DNA from 4 places in the Streptomyces sp. NBC_00016 genome. Region 2 is predicted to be linked to each of the others. Evidence: riboswitches for the same ligand, from Rfam matches in the RefSeq annotation. Region 2 holds a riboswitch; each other region holds the start of a gene.
What was found. Region 2 has a riboswitch for cobalamin ahead of metE (5-methyltetrahydropteroyltriglutamate--homocysteine S-methyltransferase). Riboswitches for the same ligand answer to the same signal wherever they lie in the genome.

Region 1 (4,601 bases), 6.1 Mb from region 2:
CGCCCCCCTGGACGTCGGCGACCCCGTGATGGATCTCGTACCCCTCGACCCGCTCGCCGAGGGCTTCCCCCACCGGCCGGGTGAGGGTCTTCTCGCGGGCGAACCGCACCCGGACCGGGAGGACTCCGAGGCCCGCCACCTGTCCCAGCCGGCTCTCGACCTCGTCCTCGATGTGCTCGCCGAGGAGCTGGAAGCCACCGCAGATGCCGAGGACGGGCCGCTGCTCGGCGGCCCTGCGCAGGATCGCCTCGGCCAGCCCCCGCTCCCGGAGCCACTCCAGGGCGCGCACGGTGCCCCGGGTCCCCGGAATCACCACCAGGTCGGCGTCGGCCAGTTCCTCGGGCCGGTCCACGAACCGCACGACGACGCCGGGTTCGGCGGCCAGCGCGTCCACGTCCGTGAAGTTGGACATGAGCGGGACGGCGCAGACGGCGATGCGCAGCACGTCCTCGCCGACGGGCGGGGCGGTGTTCGACTCCCGTACGGTCCCGCGCAGCGAGACCCTCAGCCCGTCCTCCTCGTCGATCCCGAGCCCGTGCCGGAACGGCAGTACGCCGTACGTCCGCCGCCCGGTGAGCCCGTGCAGCATGTCCAGGCCCGGCTCCAGCAGGGAGACGTCCCCCCGGAACTTGTTGACCAGGAACCCGGCGACCAGCTCCTGGTCCTCGGGCGAGAGCAGGGCGACGGTGCCGAAGAAGGAGGCGAAGACGCCCCCGCGGTCGATGTCGCCGACGACGAGCACGGGCAGCCGCGCGCCCCGCGCGATCCCCATGTTCACGATGTCGGTCCGCCGCAGATTGATCTCGGCCGGACTGCCCGCCCCCTCACAGATCACCGCGTCATACGTGCCCCGCAACTCGGCGAGGCAGTCGAGAACGGTTCCGAGGAGTTTCTGCTGCCGCCCCCCGTGATACCCACGGGCGGTCATCTCGCCCACCGGCTTGCCGAGGAGCACGACCTGACTGCTCTGCTCACCGCCCGGCTTGAGCAGCACGGGGTTCATCAGCGCGGTCGGCTCCACCCGGCAGGCCTGGGCCTGCATGGCCTGGGCCCGCCCGATCTCGGCGCCCTCCGTCGTCACGAACGAGTTGAGGGACATGTTCTGCGCCTTGAAGGGTGCGACCTTCACCCCCTGCCGCACCAGCCACCGGCAGATCCCGGCCGTGACGACGCTCTTGCCGGCGTCGGAGGTGGTGCCGGCGACGAGGAGACCCCCGCTCATGTCGTACGCCCCTTCAGCTGGTTCCGCTGGCTGCCCTGGTTGCGCTGGTTGCTCGCGACGATGTTCGTGGCGACGACGCGCGCGGCGACGGTGACGCCGAGCGCGAGCAGACCGACGCGGCGGGAGAGCCGCGCGGCACGTTCGATGTCCCGGGCGACGACGGGCCGCCCGGCCGCGCCGTTCAGCACGGGCCGGTGCTCGACCCGCCCGGCGTACGACAGGGTCCCGCCCAGCCGCACCCCGAGGGCGCCCGCGAAGGACGCTTCCACCGGCCCGGCGTTGGGGCTCGGATGCCGGCGGGCGTCGGCCCGCCAGGCCCGCACGGCGCCCCGCGGATCGTCCCCCGCGAGGGCGGCGAGCACGGCGGTCAGCCGGGCTCCCGGCCATCCGGCGACGTCGTCGAGACGGGCGGCCGCCCAGCCGTAGCGCAGATACCTCGGCGACCGGTGACCGACCATGGCGTCCAGGGTGTTGACGGCCCGGAACCCGACCAGGCCCGGCACCCCGCCCACGGCCCCCCACACCAGCGCCCCCACGACGGCGTCGGAGGTGTTCTCGGCGACGGACTCCAAGACCGCCCGGGCGATCCCGTCGGCGTCCAGGGCCTGCGGATCCCGCCCGCACAGATGCGGCAGCCGCTCCCGGGCGGCCTCGACGTCCCCCGCTTCGAGCGCCCGGCCGATGGCCCGGGCCTCCCGGACCAGTGAACTGCCCCCGACCACGGCCCAGGTGGCGGCGGAGACGAGAGCGACGGTGGCGGCGGGGGAGCGGCGTACGGCCCGCTCGGCGACGGCGCCCAGGGCCACGACCCCGCCGGCGCACACGACGGCGTGCAGGGCCCCGCTTCCCCGGTGGTCCCGCCACAGCAGCCGCTCGACGGCACCGGCGGCCCGCCCGAACGCGGCGACGGGATGCCCTCGGCGGGGATCGCCGAGCAGCAGGTCGCCCAGAAGGCCGGTGGCGGCGCCGTACGCGTAGAGGCGATCGGCACGCATCGGCTCAGCCGGCCGTGGGGTCGGGCAGCGACCTGGTGCTGTGCCTCAACGGCCGAGCGAGCATGGCGATATGTCCTCACTCAGGGTGTCCACGCCCTGGTTCGACGAGACCGGCGGCGAGAGTTCCTGGCTCCCGGGGGTTTCTACCCCGGTCACAGTGGCGGGACCGCGCCGGATTCACACCGGCTTCCTCTTCTGCTGCCGTACATGGCTCGGGCAGTCCACCACGGCCCGCAAGAGCCGTCAACTTGCCTTTGACCTGCGAGGCTCGAGTGTGCAGAACCCCACACAGGGCGGGTCGGCGGGGCCGCGAACGACAAGAGGTGCGGGACGGTGATCCGTCCCGCACCCCAGGGGTGTTCGGATGGTGCGTCAGGCGACGATCAGTGAGATCCCGTACGCCACCGCCGCCGCGCAGGCCGCGAAGCACGCGTACGCGCCGGTCACCGCGAGGGTGGCCGAGCCGCCCTGCGCCGACGCGCGTTCCTGCCGCGACAGGCCCATGACGCCGAGGGTGAACAGGGCGACGAGGCCGACGGTGACCACGAGGCTGACGCCGAAGACAGAGCCCAGGGCTGCCCAGTCGATCTTCATGCTGCTTCTCTTCCTTCGTGCCGGGTGCGCGGGCTCAGACGGCCGCGGCCGGGGGAGCGGCGGGGGTCGCGGGCTCTGCCGCCGGGCCGGGGATCGTGGCCGTCAGGTCCGTGAGGTCCTCGGCCAGGGTGCCCGCGGGCGGCGGGGTGACGGCGGCGATCGCCGTCGTGACGACGCCCGCGGGCTCGTCGGGCTCGTTGACGTTCGAGGCGTCGACGACCTCGCGCCGGGAGACCTTCCAGATGGCCGCGCTGGAGGCGATCAGGAAGACCGCGACGAGGGCCGTGCCCCAGTCGCCCAGGCCGGTGACGGACTCGGCGAGCGCGCCCACCAGGGCCGCGGCCGGGAGGGTCAGGCCCCACGCGACGAACATCCGGGTCGCCGTCGACCAGCGGACCACACCGCCCTTGCGGCCCAGCCCGGCGCCCATCACCGCACCGGAGACCGAGTGCGTGGTGGAGAGGGAGAAGCCGAGGTGCGAGGAGGCCAGGATGACCGTGGCCGCGCTGGTCTGGGCGGCGAAGCCCTGCTGCGGCTGGAGGTCGGTCAGGCCCTTGCCCATGGTGCGGATGATGCGCCAGCCGCCGAGGTAGGTGCCGAGCGCGATGGCCAGGCCGGCGGAGAGGATGACCCAGGTGGGCGGGTCGGAGTCGGGGGCCACGGCACCGCCGGCCACCAGGGCCAGGGTGATGATGCCCATCGTCTTCTGCGCGTCGTTGGTGCCGTGGGCGAGGGAGACCAGGCCGGCCGAGGCGATCTGGCCCGCGCGGTAGCCCTTGGCCGCCGCCTTGCCGTCGGCCTTCTTGCCGAGGGTGTAGGAGAGGCGGGTCGCGAGCATGGCCGCGACGCCCGCGACGATCGGTGCCGCGATCGCCGGGATCAGCACCTTGGTGACCAGGGCGTCACCGTGCACCGCGCCCATACCGGCCGAGGCGATGGTGGCGCCGATCAGACCGCCCATCAGGGCGTGCGAGGAACTGGAGGGCAGGCCCACCAGCCAGGTCAGGAGGTTCCAGAGGATCGCGCCGACCAGGGCGGCGAAGATGACCTCGGGACGGATGCCGGTCTCGTCGACGAGACCCTTGGAGATCGTGTTGGCGACCTCCACCGAGAGGAAAGCTCCCACAAGGTTGAGCGCGGCGGACATGGCCACCGCAACCTTGGGCTTGAGTGCACCGGTCGAGATGGTGGTGGCCATCGCGTTGGCGGTGTCGTGGAAACCGTTCGTGAAATCGAACGCGAGTGCGGTGACGACCACAATCGCGAGGATCAGCGAGAAGTTTTCCATTTACCCAGGCAATCGTTCGAAGTCATTGGCGCGTTGACCGTAAGCAATCTGGGTGAACGGAAGATGAACTGAACAGGGCATCCGGGTGTCTGTGCAAGGGGGGTGCGGCGGTCTTCCGTCGCCGCGCCGGGGCCGGGGTCAAGCGCCGTACGGTCACCCGTCTTTGGCGGGCCTGCGCGACCGGCTCCCGGAGCCGCGAAAGAGATTCTGGTCACCCGGGGGCTGCCGCTGTCGGCGTACTGTCAGAAGTGCTGTCAGAAGGGCTGTCCGAAGGCCCCTGTCGGCCGTCCGGCCGGTAGTGTCCCGGCGTCGGACATCCCGTGACGGGCGACCCACAGGGCGTGATCCGTATGACCGTCCGGGCCTCGGTCGGGGCCGTGGTGTGGGCGCCCCCGTCGCAGGGGTGGCACCCGACGTCGAGCGCGGGCGGCGGGGCCCGGCCGACGACGCTCCGGCCGCCGCCGTTGTGTACGAAATACGCGGCCTGCTCCTTGCCCGAGCC
Region 2 (4,601 bases):
CGCTCACCACCAGCTGCGTGAGGTCGCGCGCGCGGGCGGGATCGGGCAGGCGATGGTGGTCATGGGCCTGGTCGAGGAAGTCGACGGCATGGTGGCGGGCGTCCGCGATGCTGCCGTCGTCCGCGCCCAGGGAGTAGCCGGCGCGCATCAGGTGGCCGTCCAGCCCGGTACGGCCGTCGCCTCCGGCGTGGGATTCCACGTGTCCTCGCCCTCACTCCCCCGGTCACGTGCGCCGGTACCCGCGATCGCGCCATGCATGCCACGGGATGCCGCTCGGCACGGCCGCCCGGCTGCGTCCCGCCGCGGTGGTGGGCAGAATCTTCCGCGCACGCCCTCACCCGGGGGCCAGCCTAGACGCAGTCGAGGAGACGGTGACCGACATCGGGAAAGCGGACCGGCCGAGGAGCCTGTCCGTCGAACAGCGCGTGGTCGACGGGGTCCGCGTCGTGACCGTGCGGGGCGAGATCGACCACGACGTCAAGGACGTCCTCGGCGAAGCCCTGTTCCGCGCGGACGGAGCGGTGCCGCCCCCGCGGGTCGTGGCAGACCTCGGCGGCGTGACCTTCATGGACTCCAGCGGCATCAACGTCTTCCTCGCCGCCCACCGGCAGGTGAGCGGCGCGCGGGGCTGGTTGCGCATCGCCGCCGCGCAGGAGCCCGTCCTGCAGGTCCTGCGACTGGTCGGCGTCGACGCCCTCGTCTCCTGTCACGCCACCACCGAGCAGGCCCTGAACCCCTGAGGCCGATGCGCTCCGACCCGACGTGCTCCGGCCTTGACCTCAAGTGCGGTCGAGGGCCGACGCTTCAGCCATGACCACTACGACCACGCAGACGGATCACACCGAGATCAGCATGCTCGTCAGCCGATTCTTCCGAGCTCTGGACGAGCGGAAGTTCGAGGGCGACTGGGCCCGTGGCTATGTCACCGACGACGTCCGGACGACGACCCCGATCGGCGCGGCCGACGGCGTCGAAGCGATGGCACACGCCAGGAAGGCACTCGAGAGGTACGCCCGCACCCAGCACATCACCTCCGACCTCGTGATCGACGTCGAACCGGCCTCGGGGAGGGCCACGGCGTCCTGGAACGCGTTGATGACGCACGTTCACCACGACACCACGCTTCGGCAGCGCGGCGAGGACGCCGACCCTCTCTTCACGGTGGGCGGCTACTGGGAGGCCGAACTGCGGCGCGAGCGCGAGGGCTGGCGCATCAGCCGTATGTCCGTCCAGGCGTTGTGGACCACAGGTCAGCCGCCCGAGCTGGACCCGGAGATCCGGCCGGCACCGGTTGCGTGACGCACCGCTGCGGTCGGCCCGCGGTGCGCGCGGCTACTGCTCCGTGGGCGTGGATCCGGGCCGGAAGGCATCAGCGAGGACCGCGTACCTGGTGGCGGTCTCCAGGTGCTCGTCATTGCGGCGGCGCAGGTGTTCGTACGACGCGAGCCAGTACCGGGCCTGATGCAGACAGTGGGCCCTGACCTGCTCGTCGTTCATGCCGTGGATCTCGAGCCCGGCCAACGGCGGAAGGATGTGCGCCGGTTCGGGCTGCCCGGAGGGCTCGGATTCGGGACTGCGGTTCCAGGGACGGTCCTTGGACATGGTCATCCTCGCTTACGTGGAAGTGAAAGTGGAATCGAAGAGGGAGAGGACACGGACGGGGAGGCGGAGACGGCGCAGCCACGCCGAGCCGGGCTTGCGGGAAGGAAGCCAACGGTAGCGGCAGCGGGGAGGACGCCTCCTGCCTGACCGCCCGACCGGAACGCAGTACCGGATACGGCACGAGGTGGGCGGGGCCGATCTCGCAGCCGAGTCACCTCGTCCGGCACGCGGAGACCACGTGGTGGCTGAAGGCGGGGAGGAAGCGCGACTACGGCGTTTCCCGCCCTCGGCGCATTCCAAGCATGCCGTACGCGTGTTCCACCTCACCAGCCGAATGGCCGAGGTGATCCACCGCGCCGGAGGACCGCCCCGTAGGCTGGCCGGTGCAGCTGGTTCGCCCCGTCCGCCAGGCGGGATGCGTCGCAAGAGGGAACCCGGTGGAAATCCGGGACTGCCCCGCAGCGGTGAACGGGAACGACCGCCGTCATACGCACTGGACCCACGAACAGGGTCTGGGAAGCGACGGCCAGTAGGTGTCTCGTACGCACTCCGTACGACGAGACGTGCCCGTGAGTCCGAAGACCTGCCCGTTGCCCGCGCACGAAAGGACTCGTGCGCGGAAATCCCGGTGACCTCGTGGGCGGGTCGGCGTACATATCAGGCGAACGACCGCGCCGCGCCGCGCGGGATCGGTCCGCCCGGTTCGTCACCCCTTCGCGCTCGCGTCCCGTCCCGGGATCCCAGGGAGATATCTCGCGAAGGAGATTTCCGTGACAGCGAAGTCCGCAGCCGCGGCAGCTCGGGCCACCGTGTACGGCTACCCCCGTCAGGGCCCGAACCGGGAACTGAAGAAGGCCGTCGAGGGCTACTGGAAGGGCCGCGTCACCGCCGACACCCTCCGGACCACCGCCGCCGAACTGCGCACCGCCAACTGGCGGCAGCTCGCCGACGCCGGCATCCACGAGGTCCCGACCGGCGACTTCTCGTACTACGACCACGTCCTGGACACCACCGTCATGGTCGGCGCGGTCCCCGCCCGCCACCGCGACGCCGTCGACACCGATCCGCTCGACGGCTACTTCGCCATGGCACGCGGCACCCAGGATGTCGCGCCGCTCGAGATGACCAAGTGGTTCGACACCAACTACCACTATCTGGTGCCCGAGTTGGGCCCGGACACCGTCTTCACGGCCGATCCGGCCAAGCAGGTCGCCGAGCTCGGGGAGGCCCTCGCCCTCGGGTTGAGCGCCCGCCCGGTACTGGTCGGCCCGGTCACCTACCTGCTGCTCGCCAAGCCCGCCCCGGGCGTGCCCGCGGACTTCGAGCCGCTCACCCTGCTGGACCGGCTGCTGCCGGTGTACGCCGAGGTCCTCGCCGACCTGCGCGCAGCCGGCGCCGAGTGGGTACAGCTGGACGAGCCCGCCCTCGTGCAGGACCGCACCCCGGCCGAACTGGACGCCGCCGCCCGCGCCTACCGCGCTCTCGGCTCCCTGACCGACCGGCCCAAGCTCCTGGTCGCCTCCTACTTCGACCGGCTCGGCGACGCCCTGCCGGTCCTGGCCAAGGCCCCTGTCGACGGACTCGCCCTCGACTTCACCGACGCCGCGGCCGCCAACCTCGACGCCCTCGCGGCCGTGGGCGGTCTGCCCGGCAAGCGGCTGGTCGCCGGTGTCGTCAACGGCCGCAACGTCTGGATCAACGATCTGGAGAAGTCCCTCGCCACCCTCGGCACCCTGCTCGGGCTGGCCGACCGGGTCGACGTGGCCGCCTCCTGCTCGCTGCTCCACGTGCCCCTCGACACGGCCCTGGAGCGGGACATCGAGCCGCAGATCCGGCGCTGGCTGGCCTTCGCCCGCCAGAAGACCGTCGAAGTCGTCACCCTCGCCAGGGGCCTGGCCCTCGGCACCGACGCGATCACCGGCGAACTGGCCGCGAACCGGGCCGACCTGGCCGCCCGGGCCACCTCCCCCCTCACCCACGACCCGGCCGTCCGCGCCCGCGCCGCCGCCGTCAGGGACACCGACGCCCGCCGCTCCCAGCCGTACGCGGAGCGGGCCGCGGCCCAGCGCGCCCACCTCCGCCTGCCGATCCTGCCGACCACCACCATCGGATCCTTCCCGCAGACCGGCGAACTGCGCACCGCCCGCGCCGACCTGCGCACCGGCCGGATCGACACCGCCGGCTACGAGGAGCGCATCAGGGCCGAGATCCAGGACGTCGTCTCCTTCCAGGAGAAGGCGGGCCTGGACGTCCTCGTGCACGGCGAGCCCGAACGCAACGACATGGTGCAGTACTTCGCCGAGCAGCTCACCGGGTACCTGGCCACGGAGCAAGGCTGGGTGCAGTCGTACGGCACCCGTTACGTCCGCCCGCCGATCCTGGCCGGCGACATCTCCCGCCCCGAACCGATGACCGTGCGCTGGACGACGTACGCCCAGTCCCTCACCGACCGCCCGGTCAAGGGCATGCTCACCGGCCCCGTCACCATGCTGGCCTGGTCCTTCGTCCGCGACGACCAGCCCCTCGGCGACACCGCCCGCCAGGTCGCCCTCGCCCTGCGCGACGAGGTCGACGATCTGGAGGCGGGCGGGACTTCGGTGATCCAGGTGGACGAACCCGCGCTGCGCGAGACCCTGCCGCTGCGGACCGTCGACCGCCCGGCCTACCTGGCCTGGGCCACCGAGGCGTTCCGGCTCAGCACCGGCGCAGTGCGTCCGGACACGCAGATCCACACCCACATGTGCTACGCCGAGTTCGGCGACATCGTCCAGGCCATCGACGATCTCGACGCCGACGTCATCAGCCTCGAAGCCGCCCGCTCGCACATGCAGGTGGCCCGTGAACTCGCCGCGCACGGCTACCCGCGCGAGGCCGGGCCGGGTGTCTACGACATCCACTCCCCCCGCGTCCCGAGCACCGAGGAGGCCGCCGAGCTGCTCCGTACCGGGCTCAGGGCCATTCCCGCCGAGCGGCTCTGGGTCAACCCCGACTGCGGCCTG
Region 3 (4,601 bases), 940 kb from region 2:
TCCACCCGGACGACGAAGACCCCGCCCTTGCCGGGCTTCAGGGCCAGCTCCGTCAGCTCCGCCTCGAAGGTCGTGAGCAGCTCCTGCGCCAGCCAGGCCGCGCGCGGCAGCCAGCGGCACTGGGTGCAGTACTCGATCTCGACCCGCCCGCTCGCGTCGCTCAGTTCGCTCATCCGAGGTGCACCGACCAATCCTGTTCCGCGGCCGGCTTGCCGTGCAGGTCGGGGACCCGCTTGAGCCAGTCGGGCCGTCCTTGCCGTGTCCTCGCCGCGCGCCGTGCCTCGTCGGCGGCGAGCTCCTCCGGGGCGGGGAAGTCGGTGGGCAGCCAGGCCGCCGAAGCCCGCACGCGCGCGTGGAGATAGCGCACATACGCCTCCCGGACCGCGTCCGGGGTCGTGAACCCCGCCTCGCCGGTCAGCCAGGCGTCCGGTACCTCCGCCACGATCCGGCGCAGCAGCTCCTCGGTCACCCTGGGCGCCAGCTCGGCGTCGGCCGCCCGGGTGTCCGGGGCGCAGCGGCCGAGGGCGTGGTGGCGGAAGTCGTAGCGCTTCTCGGGGTCGGCGCCGTCCCAGCGGTGGTGGAAGACGAGGGCGGCGCCGTGGTCGATGAGCCACAGCCGCGGCGGGGCGATGCCGAACGTCGGCCAGACCATCAGGTTGGAGCTGTGGACCGTCCGGTCGACGTTGACGGTCAGGGCGTCCAGCCAGACGATCCTCCCGGCCTCCAGCGGCTCCACCGGGAAGGCCTCGGCCACCTCCGGCGTGAAGTCCTCCGCACCCGGCAGGAAGTCCATCCCGAGGTTGAGCCCCGCGCTCGCGGCGTGCAGCTCCCGCACCTCCTGGTGCGGTTCCCGCTCCGCGATCGCCGGGTCGAACCGGACCAGGGCCAGTTCGGGAAAGCGCAGCCCGAGGGCGCGGGCCAGCTCGCCCACGATCACCTCGGCGACGAGCGCCTTGCGGCCCTGCGCGGAGCCCGTGAACTTCACGACGTAGGTGCCCAGGTCGTCGGCCTCGACGACGGCGGGCACGGAGCCGCCCGCCCGCAGCGGAGCGAGGTAGCGGGTCGCTGTGACCTCGGTCAACATGACTGCCTCCCTCTGGCCTGAAGGAGCATAGTAACCAGGCCCGACAGCCGACGAGAGGGCCCGAGCGGCCGTGCGGAAAGGCCCGCGGGCGGCCTCCGCGGCTGTGGTAGCTTGCCAAGGCCAGTCGAACCCATGTGCGCACGCGAGTGTGTACGGGTCAGGGAATCCGGTGCGAATCCGGAGCTGACGCGCAGCGGTGAGGGCGACGGGCGGGGCAACGGCCACTGGACGGCGTACGCGGTCCGGGAAGGCGCCTCGTCCGGGTGACCCCGAGTCCGAAGACCTGCTGGCCACCCCCGCCGCCGGGAGACGGCCGGGGGAGCACCGTACGACCGGGCTTCGCGCTTGAGCCCTCGACGCCGAAGGAAACCCTGTGCCGTTCGCACGTCCCGTCCGTTCCGCCCGGCCTGCCGTTCTGTTCCTGGCCGGTGTCCTGCTGCTGGCCGGCTGCGGCTCCTCGGGCCCGGCGGACCCCACCGGTTCGGCGGGCTCCACCGGTTCGGCGGGCTCCACCGGTTCGGCGGGGGAGAGCGGGGCCGCCGGCCGTCCGGTCCGTCTCGACAACTGCGGGCAGCAGGTCGTTGTCGACACCCCTCCGCGGCGGGCCGTCTCCCTCAACCAGGGCACGACCGAGATCATGCTCTCCCTCGGGCTGGCCGACCGCATGGTGGGCACCGCCACCTGGACCGACCCGGTGGCCGAGGGCCTGGAGAAGGCGAACGCGAAGGTGAAGCGCCTCGCCGACAACGCCCCCTCCTTCGAGACGGTCCTGGACACCGAACCCGACTTCGTCGCCGCCTCCTTCGCCTCCACCCTCGGCAAGGGCGGGGTCGCCCCGCGCGAGCAGTTCGACAAGCTCGGCGTGCCCACGTACCTCTCCCCCTCCGACTGTGTCGGCAAGGACAACAGCGGTGACGGCGACGGCGTCCGCACCGAGCCGCTGACCATGGACGCGGTCTACGGCGAAGTCCGCGACCTGGCCGAGGTCTTCGGTGTCCGGGAGCGCGGCGAGCGGCTCGTGGCCGGACTGAAGAGCCGGGTGACCAGGGCCACCGCCGGCCTCGACGCCCGGGGCGTGACCCTCATGTACTGGTTCGCCGACTCCCGGTCCCCGTATCTCGCGGGCTGCTGCGGCGCACCGGGCATCGTCACCGACGCGCTCGGCGCGAAGAACGCCTTCGACGACACCGAGGAGGAGTGGCCCCAGGTCAACTGGGAGACGGTCGCCGACCGCGACCCGGACCTCCTCGTCATCGGCGACCTGACCCGTAAGCAGCAGACGGCCGAGACCGCCACCCAGAAGATCGAGTTCCTGGAGTCGAACCCGGTCACCAAGAACATGACCGCGGTGAAGAAGAAGCGGTACGTGCTGCTGTCCGGACAGGCCATGAACCCGACCGTCAGGACCGTCGAGGGCATCGAGAAGGTGGCGGCGGCGCTGCGCGGCCAGGGCCTCGCGGGATGACCGCCGCGCCGTCGGCGTCCGAGGAGGCGGCGTCCGAGGCGCCGTCCAAGGCGGCGGCCAGGACGGCGGCCGTGGGCGGACTGCGCCGGGCGCTGCTGTGGGCGTCCGGTCTCGCGCTGCTGTGCGCCTCGGTCGCCGTGGCCATCACCATCGGCCCCGCGGACATCGCCGTCGGTGACGTGTGGTCCGCGGTGGCGGCCCATCTCGGCTGGGGGCAGGCGCAGTTGACTCCGCTGCGGGACGGCATCGTGTGGAACCTGCGGCTGCCGCGCACCCTGCTCGCCGCGGTGTGCGGCGCCGGCCTCGCGGTGTGCGGCGCCGTGATGCAGTCCCTGCTGCGCAATCCGCTCGCCGACCCCTTCGTCCTCGGGGTCTCCTCCGGCGCCTCCACCGGCGCGGTGCTGGTCGTCGTCCTCGGCGCGGGCGGCGGCCTCCTGTCGGTCTCCGGTGGCGCGTTCCTCGGCGCGCTGGTCTCCTTCGCGCTGGTACTGCTGCTCAGCCACACCCTCGGCGGCACCACGGACCGGGTGGTCCTCGCCGGAGTCGCCGCCATGCAGCTGTTCTCCGCGCTCACCTCCTTCGTCGTGATGACGGCCGCCGACGCGGAGACCACCCGCGGCATCCTGTTCTGGCTGCTCGGCTCGCTCAGCGGCGCCGACTGGACGGACGTGACCGTCGGCGCGGCCGCGCTGGTCGTGGCGCTGGCGGTCTGCCTCGGCCACGCCAGGACCCTGGACGCGTTCGCCTTCGGGCAGGACGCGGCCCTCTCCCTCGGCATCTCCGTGGCCCGCACCCGTCTGGTGCTGCTGTGCACGACCGCGCTGCTCACCGCCGCCCTGGTGAGTTCGGCCGGGGCGATCGGCTTCGTCGGCCTGGTGCTCCCGCACGCCGCGCGCGTCCTCACCGGCCCCGGCCACACCCGGCTGCTGCCCGCCACCGCCCTGACCGGCGCGGTGTTCCTGGTCTGGGTCGACACCCTCGCCCGCACCGTGCTCGAACCGCAGGAGGTGCCGGTGGGCGTGGTGACCTCCCTCATCGGCGTCCCGGCGTTCGTCGCCGTCCTGTACCGCGCGAAGGGCACCCGATGACCGGCTCGGAGACGACCGACCCGAAGACGACGGGCTCGGAGACGACCGGTTCGGAGACGACCGGTTCGGAGACGACCGGTTCGGATACGACCGGTTCCGAGGGGTTGCGTGCCGACCGGGTCGGCCGTGCCGCCGGCGGCACCCTGATCCTCGACGGGGTCAGCCTGACGCCCCGCCCCGGCGCCGTCACCGGCCTGCTCGGCCCGAACGGCTCGGGCAAGTCCACCCTGCTGCGGCTGCTCGCCGGTGTGCTCGCCCCGGACTCCGGCGTCGTCACCCTCGACGACCGCCCGCTGCCCCGGGTGAGCCGCCGCGCCGTCGCCCGGCGCATCGCCGTCGTCGAGCAACAGGCCGACACCCGGCTCGCGTTGAGCGTCCACGACGTCGTACGTCTCGGCCGCATCCCGCACCGCCGCGCCTGGGCGGCCGCCACCGCCGCCGACGAGGAAGCCGTCCGCTCCGCGCTGTCGCGCACCGGGCTCGCCGACAAGGCCCACCGGCCCTGGCACTCCCTCTCGGGTGGCGAACGCCAGCGTGTCCAGATCGCCCGCGCCCTCGCCCAGGAACCCCGCGAACTCCTCCTGGACGAGCCCACCAACCACCTCGACATCCAGCACCAGCTCGCCCTGCTGACCCTGATCACCGAACTGCGGGTCACCAGCGTCGTCGCGCTGCACGACCTCAACCTGGCCGCGATGTACTGCGACCGGCTCGTCGTCCTCGGGGAGGGGCGCGTGGTGGCCTGCGGCAGCCCGCACGACGTCCTCACCGAGGCCCTCATCGCCGATGTCTACGGTGTCCGGGCCGCCGTCACCGCCGACGGCCCCGACGGCCGCCCGCACATACGCTTCCTGGGCGCCGTACCGACTCCCTGACGCGGCATCAGCGTCGGCTGCTCCCCTTGCCGTTCGGCCCTCCGCGTCCGGCGTTCCCGAGCCATTCCAGGGCCTGCTCCGGCCCTGCC
Region 4 (4,601 bases), 6.9 Mb from region 2:
CGTGCCGGACGAGGGCGTCCGCGAGGGCGTTCATGGTGCCGGGCCCGGTGCGGCCGAGTTCGCGGGCGAGGGCGTCCACGGCGTCGTCGATGTCGATGCCCGGGGCTTCGACCATGCCGTCGGTATAGAGGGCCAGCACCGAACCGGGAGGCAGCGGGACCTCGATGGACTCGTACGGGGCGTCCGGCTCGATGCCCAGCAGGAGCCCGGGCGGCACCTGGAGGACTTCGGTGCGGCCGCCGGGGTGGCGCAGCAGCGGGGGCGGGTGGCCGGCGCTGGCCAGGCACGCGACGTGCGTGGTCAGGTCGAGGTGGACGTAGAGGCAGCTGGTGAACAGGCCGGGGTCGAGGTCGGTGAGCAGGCGGTTGGTGCGGGCGAGGACCTCGTCGGGGGCCGCGCCGGCATTGGCGTGGACGGCGGTGCGGACCTGTCCCATGAGCGCCGCCGCGTTGACGTTGTGCCCCTGGACGTCACCGATGGTGGCGGCGGCCGTGGTGGTGTCGAGGCGGATGAGGTCGTAGAAGTCGCCGCCGATGTCCATGCCGCGAGTGGCGGGGAGGTAGCGGGCGGCCACGTCCAGACCGGGGACCCGGGGCAGGGTGTGGGGCAGCAGAACGGCCTGGAGGTTGTGGACGAGCCGGTGCTGGGTGTCGTAGAGACGAGCCCGGTCCAGCGCCTGCGCGATCAGCCCGGCGGTGGAGGTGAGGACGGCCCGCTCCTCCGGAAGGAAGGGGTGGGGCCGGTCGTAGGCGAGCACCAGGGAGCCGACGGGACGTCCGGAGGTGATCAGCGGCAGGAAGGCCCAGGCGGCCATGCCGTCCTGGAGGACCGCGGGGGGATACGCACGCCTGAGCTCGGCGAAGGTGGCGAAGAAGCCCGGAACGCCGGTGGTCAGGGTGCGCACGGCGGGGGTGTCGGAGGTGAGCGGGGCGGCGTCGAAACGCTGCATGAGGTCGGCGGAGTAGCCGCGGTAGCCGATGATCCGCAGGCGTCCGTCCTCCGCCGTCATCAGCGCGAGGGCCCTGGCCCCGAAGGCGGACGGGAGCTGTTCGGCGACCTGGTCGACCACGTCCCGGACCCCGACGGCCTCGGTGAGCGTGGCCGCCAGGTGCATCAGGTGGTAGAGGGTGGCGGCCCGGCCGGGCGTGGCGGCAGCCGCCGGATGCGGTCGCGGCGGGCCGCTGAGCGGAGCGTGGGCGTGCGCCGAGTGGGTGGGGGCGATGTACACGCTGATGCCGGAGGCGTCCGGGTGCAGCCGGAAGGACAGCCACCGGTCCGGCGGCCGCAGGGCGGTGAAGGAGGTCGGTTCGCGGCTGATCAGGGCCGCCCGGTAGCTGTCCTCGGCGATCGGGTCGTCGAGCCAGGGCAGCGCCTCCCACGGCTTGGTGCCGAGCAGGTCGGGGACGGCGGAGCCGAGCAGCCGGGCGGCCGTGGTGGTGGCGAAGGTGATGCGGCCGTCCACGTCCAGCGAGCAGCAGCCGCCGGGGAAGCGCTCGGCGAAGTCGACGGCGGACTGCGCCTGGGCCGCTGCGACCGGCCGGGCCCGGAGCGGCGGCAGCACCCGTGGCACCCCGCCGACCCGCACGGGGTGTCCGTCGGCGGCGGCCCGCCGCAGGAACTGACCCACCCGGAGGCAGAGGCCGGTCATGGCCTCCCGTTCGCGCACGCTCAGCTGTGCCGGGTGCGAGGCGGGCCACTGGAGCACCAACCCGCCCCAGACCTCCTCCCCGGTGGTGATCGGGGCGGCGGCCAGCGAGAAGCGGTACGGCACGACGAGCGACAGACGCGGATAGCGGCGCGCCATCTCCTCCGCGCCGCCGATCCACACCAGGCGTCGTTCCCGCACGGCGTCGGACACCGGGGACGCGGCCGTCAGCGCCACTCGCGCCCAGGGCATGGAGATCTCCCAGGGGAGCCCGCCCAGTACGGCGAGCCACAGCACCGTCTCGTCGGCCGCCGGCAGGTACACGGCGGTCACGGAGGCGCCGGTCTCCCGCGCGGCCTCGGCCAGGACCGTGTCCAGCGACTCCGGATCACGGCCCCCACCCGACCCGGCAGCGGCAGCATCCGGCACACTCTCACCTTCCCCGCAGCACAGGGGGCGCTCGCTGAACGACGCGCAGACCCCCGGGCGCCGAGGGCCGTCACCCCTACGGCGGACCCTACGCCGACCGTGCGGACGCGGCATTTCGTCGGGCCCGCGGACGGCGTCCGTGCGCCGGGGTGAGCCGTCGTCCGCCGTCTTCGCGCCCCACATCGCCGCTTGTCAGCGCCTCTGTGCGGGCACTACTGTCACCACGCCTTGGTGAACGGGAAATCCGGTGTGATGCCGGTGCGGCCCTCGCCACTGTGATCGGGAAGTCCGGCTCCGGCCCTCGCGGGCAGCCACTGGGTCCTTGAGACCCGGGAAGGCGGAGCACGGGCGGTGGTACCCGTGAGCCAGGAGACCGGCCAAGGCACGTCAACCATCCACGAGGTGCTGGAGAGGGTCTGCTCAGCCATGCACATAGCCGAGGGTTTTCTGCCTCCGGCGCATGCGATCGCCTGGGGCGTCGCATCCGCGCCATTCGTCGTCCACGGAGTACGGTCACTCACCCGTGAGGTCAAGGAGCACCCCGAGAGCACCCTGCTCCTCGGCGCCTCCGGAGCCTTCACGTTCGTACTGTCCGCGCTGAAACTGCCTTCGGTGACCGGGAGTTGCTCACACCCCACCGGCACGGGGCTCGGCGCCATCCTGTTCCGGCCGCCGATCATGGCGGTGCTGGGCACCATCACCCTGCTCTTCCAGGCCCTGTTGCTCGCCCACGGCGGCCTGACGACGCTCGGCGCCAACGTCTTCTCGATGGCCGTCGTCGGGCCCTGGGCGGGTTACGCGGTCTACCGGCTGCTGCGGCGGTTCGAGGTGCCGCTGATGGTCACGGTGTTCTTCGGCGCGTTCGTGGCCGACCTGTCCACCTACTGCGTCACCAGCGTGCAGCTGGCGCTCGCCTTCCCGGACCCGAGCAGCGGATTCCTGGGCGCGCTCGGCAAGTTCGGCTCCATCTTCGCCGTCACCCAGATCCCGCTCGCGGTCAGCGAGGGGCTCCTCACGGTGTTCGTGATGCGACTGCTGACCCAGTCCAGCAAGGGTGAACTGACCAGGCTGGGCGTGCTCGTGACCGGCGGCCGGACCAAGGCCGGCGCCGACGCGGGGACCGAGGCCGGGACCGAGGCCGGGACCGAGGCCGGGACCGAGGCGGTGGCCCGGTGAGCCGTAACGCGAAGATCAACGCCCTGCTGCTGTTCGTGGTGGCCGCGCTGGCCGTCCTGCCGCTGGCCCTCGGGCTCGGCGACCACAAGGAGGAGCCGTTCACGGGCGCCGACTCGGAGGCGGAGACGGCGATCACCGAGATCCGGCCGGACTACGAACCCTGGTTCTCGCCCCTGTACGAGCCGCCGTCCGGCGAGATCGAGTCGGCACTGTTCGCCCTTCAGGCGGCCCTCGGTGCGGGGGTCCTCGCCTACTACTTCGGTCTGCACCGGGGACGGCGCCAGGGCGAACTCCGGGCCCTGGCCCAGCGGGACACCACGACCTCGACGACCTCGACGACCTCGGCAGCGGCGAAGACCTCGACGACAGCGAGGACCTCGCAGAGCACCGAGAGCGACGAGAAGACCGGGAACGCCGGGAACGCCGGGAACACAGGGAACACAGGGAACACCGCGAGATCCCATCCCTCCGAGAGCGCCTCCGAAGCGTCCGCTCCCGAACGGACCTGAGCCCGCGTGCTGCCGATCGACGCGGCGGCGCACAGCAGTCGCTGGCGCCACCGCCATCCCGTGGACAAGGCCGTGCTGGGACTGGGCCTCACCGTGCTCGCCATCTCCCTGCCGCCCTGGCCCGGCGCCGCCCTGGTCCTGGTGACGGCGCTCGTCATCCTGCTGGGACCCGCGGGGGTGCCGGGCCGGCGGCTGTGGCGCGCCTACCGGGTACCGCTGGGCTTCTGCGTGACCGGTGCGCTCACCCTGCTCGTGCAGGTCGGCGGCCCGGACCGGTTCGTGGCCCTGGCCGACGGCGGTCCGGTGCGCGCCGGGGAGCTGCTGCTGCGTACCTCGGCGGCCTCCCTCGGGGTCCTCCTCCTCGCGTTCACCACCCCGATGTCCGACCTGCTGCCCCGCCTGGTCAGGGCCGGAGTGCCCGCGCCCGTCGTGGACGTCGCGCTGGTGACGTACCGCATGAGCTTCCTGCTGCTCGACTCCGTGCGCCGGATCCGAGAAGCGCAGGCGGCCCGGCTCGGGCACAGCACCCGGGCCGCGGAGTGGCGTTCGCTGGCCGGGCTCGGCGCCACCGCGTTCGTCCGTGCCTTCGACCGGGCGGCTCGCCTCCAGGACGGGCTGGCCGGACGCGGCTACGACGGCACCCTGCGCGTCCTGGTGCCCGAGGCCCGCGTCTCCGTCCGCTTCACGGCCGCCAGCGCCGCGCTCTTCGCGGCCCTGGTCGCCCTCACCTTCGTACTGCAATCCGTACTGGAAAGGCCGCTGTCATGAGCGAGCCCGCACTGGTCGCCCTGCGGGGTGCCTCCTTCGCCTACGAGGACGGCCCGGCCGTGCTCAGCGGCCTG

Region 1: linked by a shared signal. The riboswitch ahead of OG933_RS33230 (cobalamin biosynthesis protein) and the one ahead of metE (5-methyltetrahydropteroyltriglutamate--homocysteine S-methyltransferase) in region 2 are both predicted to bind cobalamin.
Region 3: linked by a shared signal. The riboswitch ahead of OG933_RS10485 (ABC transporter substrate-binding protein) and the one ahead of metE (5-methyltetrahydropteroyltriglutamate--homocysteine S-methyltransferase) in region 2 are both predicted to bind cobalamin.
Region 4: linked by a shared signal. The riboswitch ahead of OG933_RS36895 (energy-coupling factor ABC transporter permease) and the one ahead of metE (5-methyltetrahydropteroyltriglutamate--homocysteine S-methyltransferase) in region 2 are both predicted to bind cobalamin.

The regions. Positions count from the first base shown of each region.
Region 1 is NZ_CP108304.1:7,521,237-7,525,837, forward strand. It holds gene OG933_RS33225 (cobyric acid synthase) at 1-1,222, opposite strand, end outside; gene OG933_RS33230 (cobalamin biosynthesis protein) at 1,219-2,217, opposite strand; cobalamin riboswitch at 2,317-2,459, opposite strand; gene OG933_RS33235 (hypothetical protein) at 2,590-2,811, opposite strand; gene OG933_RS33240 (anion permease) at 2,846-4,099, opposite strand.
Region 2 is NZ_CP108304.1:1,417,202-1,421,802, forward strand. It holds gene OG933_RS06365 (ATP-binding protein) at 1-199, opposite strand, end outside; gene OG933_RS06370 (STAS domain-containing protein) at 372-740, shown strand; gene OG933_RS06375 (nuclear transport factor 2 family protein) at 811-1,299, shown strand; gene OG933_RS06380 (hypothetical protein) at 1,333-1,602, opposite strand; cobalamin riboswitch at 1,976-2,208, shown strand; gene metE (5-methyltetrahydropteroyltriglutamate--homocysteine S-methyltransferase) at 2,373-4,601, shown strand, end outside.
Region 3 is NZ_CP108304.1:2,354,827-2,359,427, forward strand. It holds gene OG933_RS10475 (SelT/SelW/SelH family protein) at 1-173, opposite strand, end outside; gene OG933_RS10480 (HipA family kinase) at 170-1,084, opposite strand; cobalamin riboswitch at 1,244-1,369, shown strand; gene OG933_RS10485 (ABC transporter substrate-binding protein) at 1,458-2,549, shown strand; gene OG933_RS10490 (FecCD family ABC transporter permease) at 2,546-3,637, shown strand; gene OG933_RS10495 (ABC transporter ATP-binding protein) at 3,634-4,512, shown strand; gene OG933_RS10500 (cobalt-precorrin-6A reductase) at 4,520-4,601, opposite strand, start outside.
Region 4 is NZ_CP108304.1:8,304,638-8,309,238, reverse strand. It holds gene OG933_RS36900 (SpoIIE family protein phosphatase) at 1-2,074, opposite strand, end outside; cobalamin riboswitch at 2,287-2,471, shown strand; gene OG933_RS36895 (energy-coupling factor ABC transporter permease) at 2,501-3,250, shown strand; gene OG933_RS36890 (energy-coupling factor ABC transporter substrate-binding protein) at 3,247-3,759, shown strand; gene cbiQ (cobalt ECF transporter T component CbiQ) at 3,766-4,527, shown strand; gene OG933_RS36880 (energy-coupling factor ABC transporter ATP-binding protein) at 4,524-4,601, shown strand, end outside.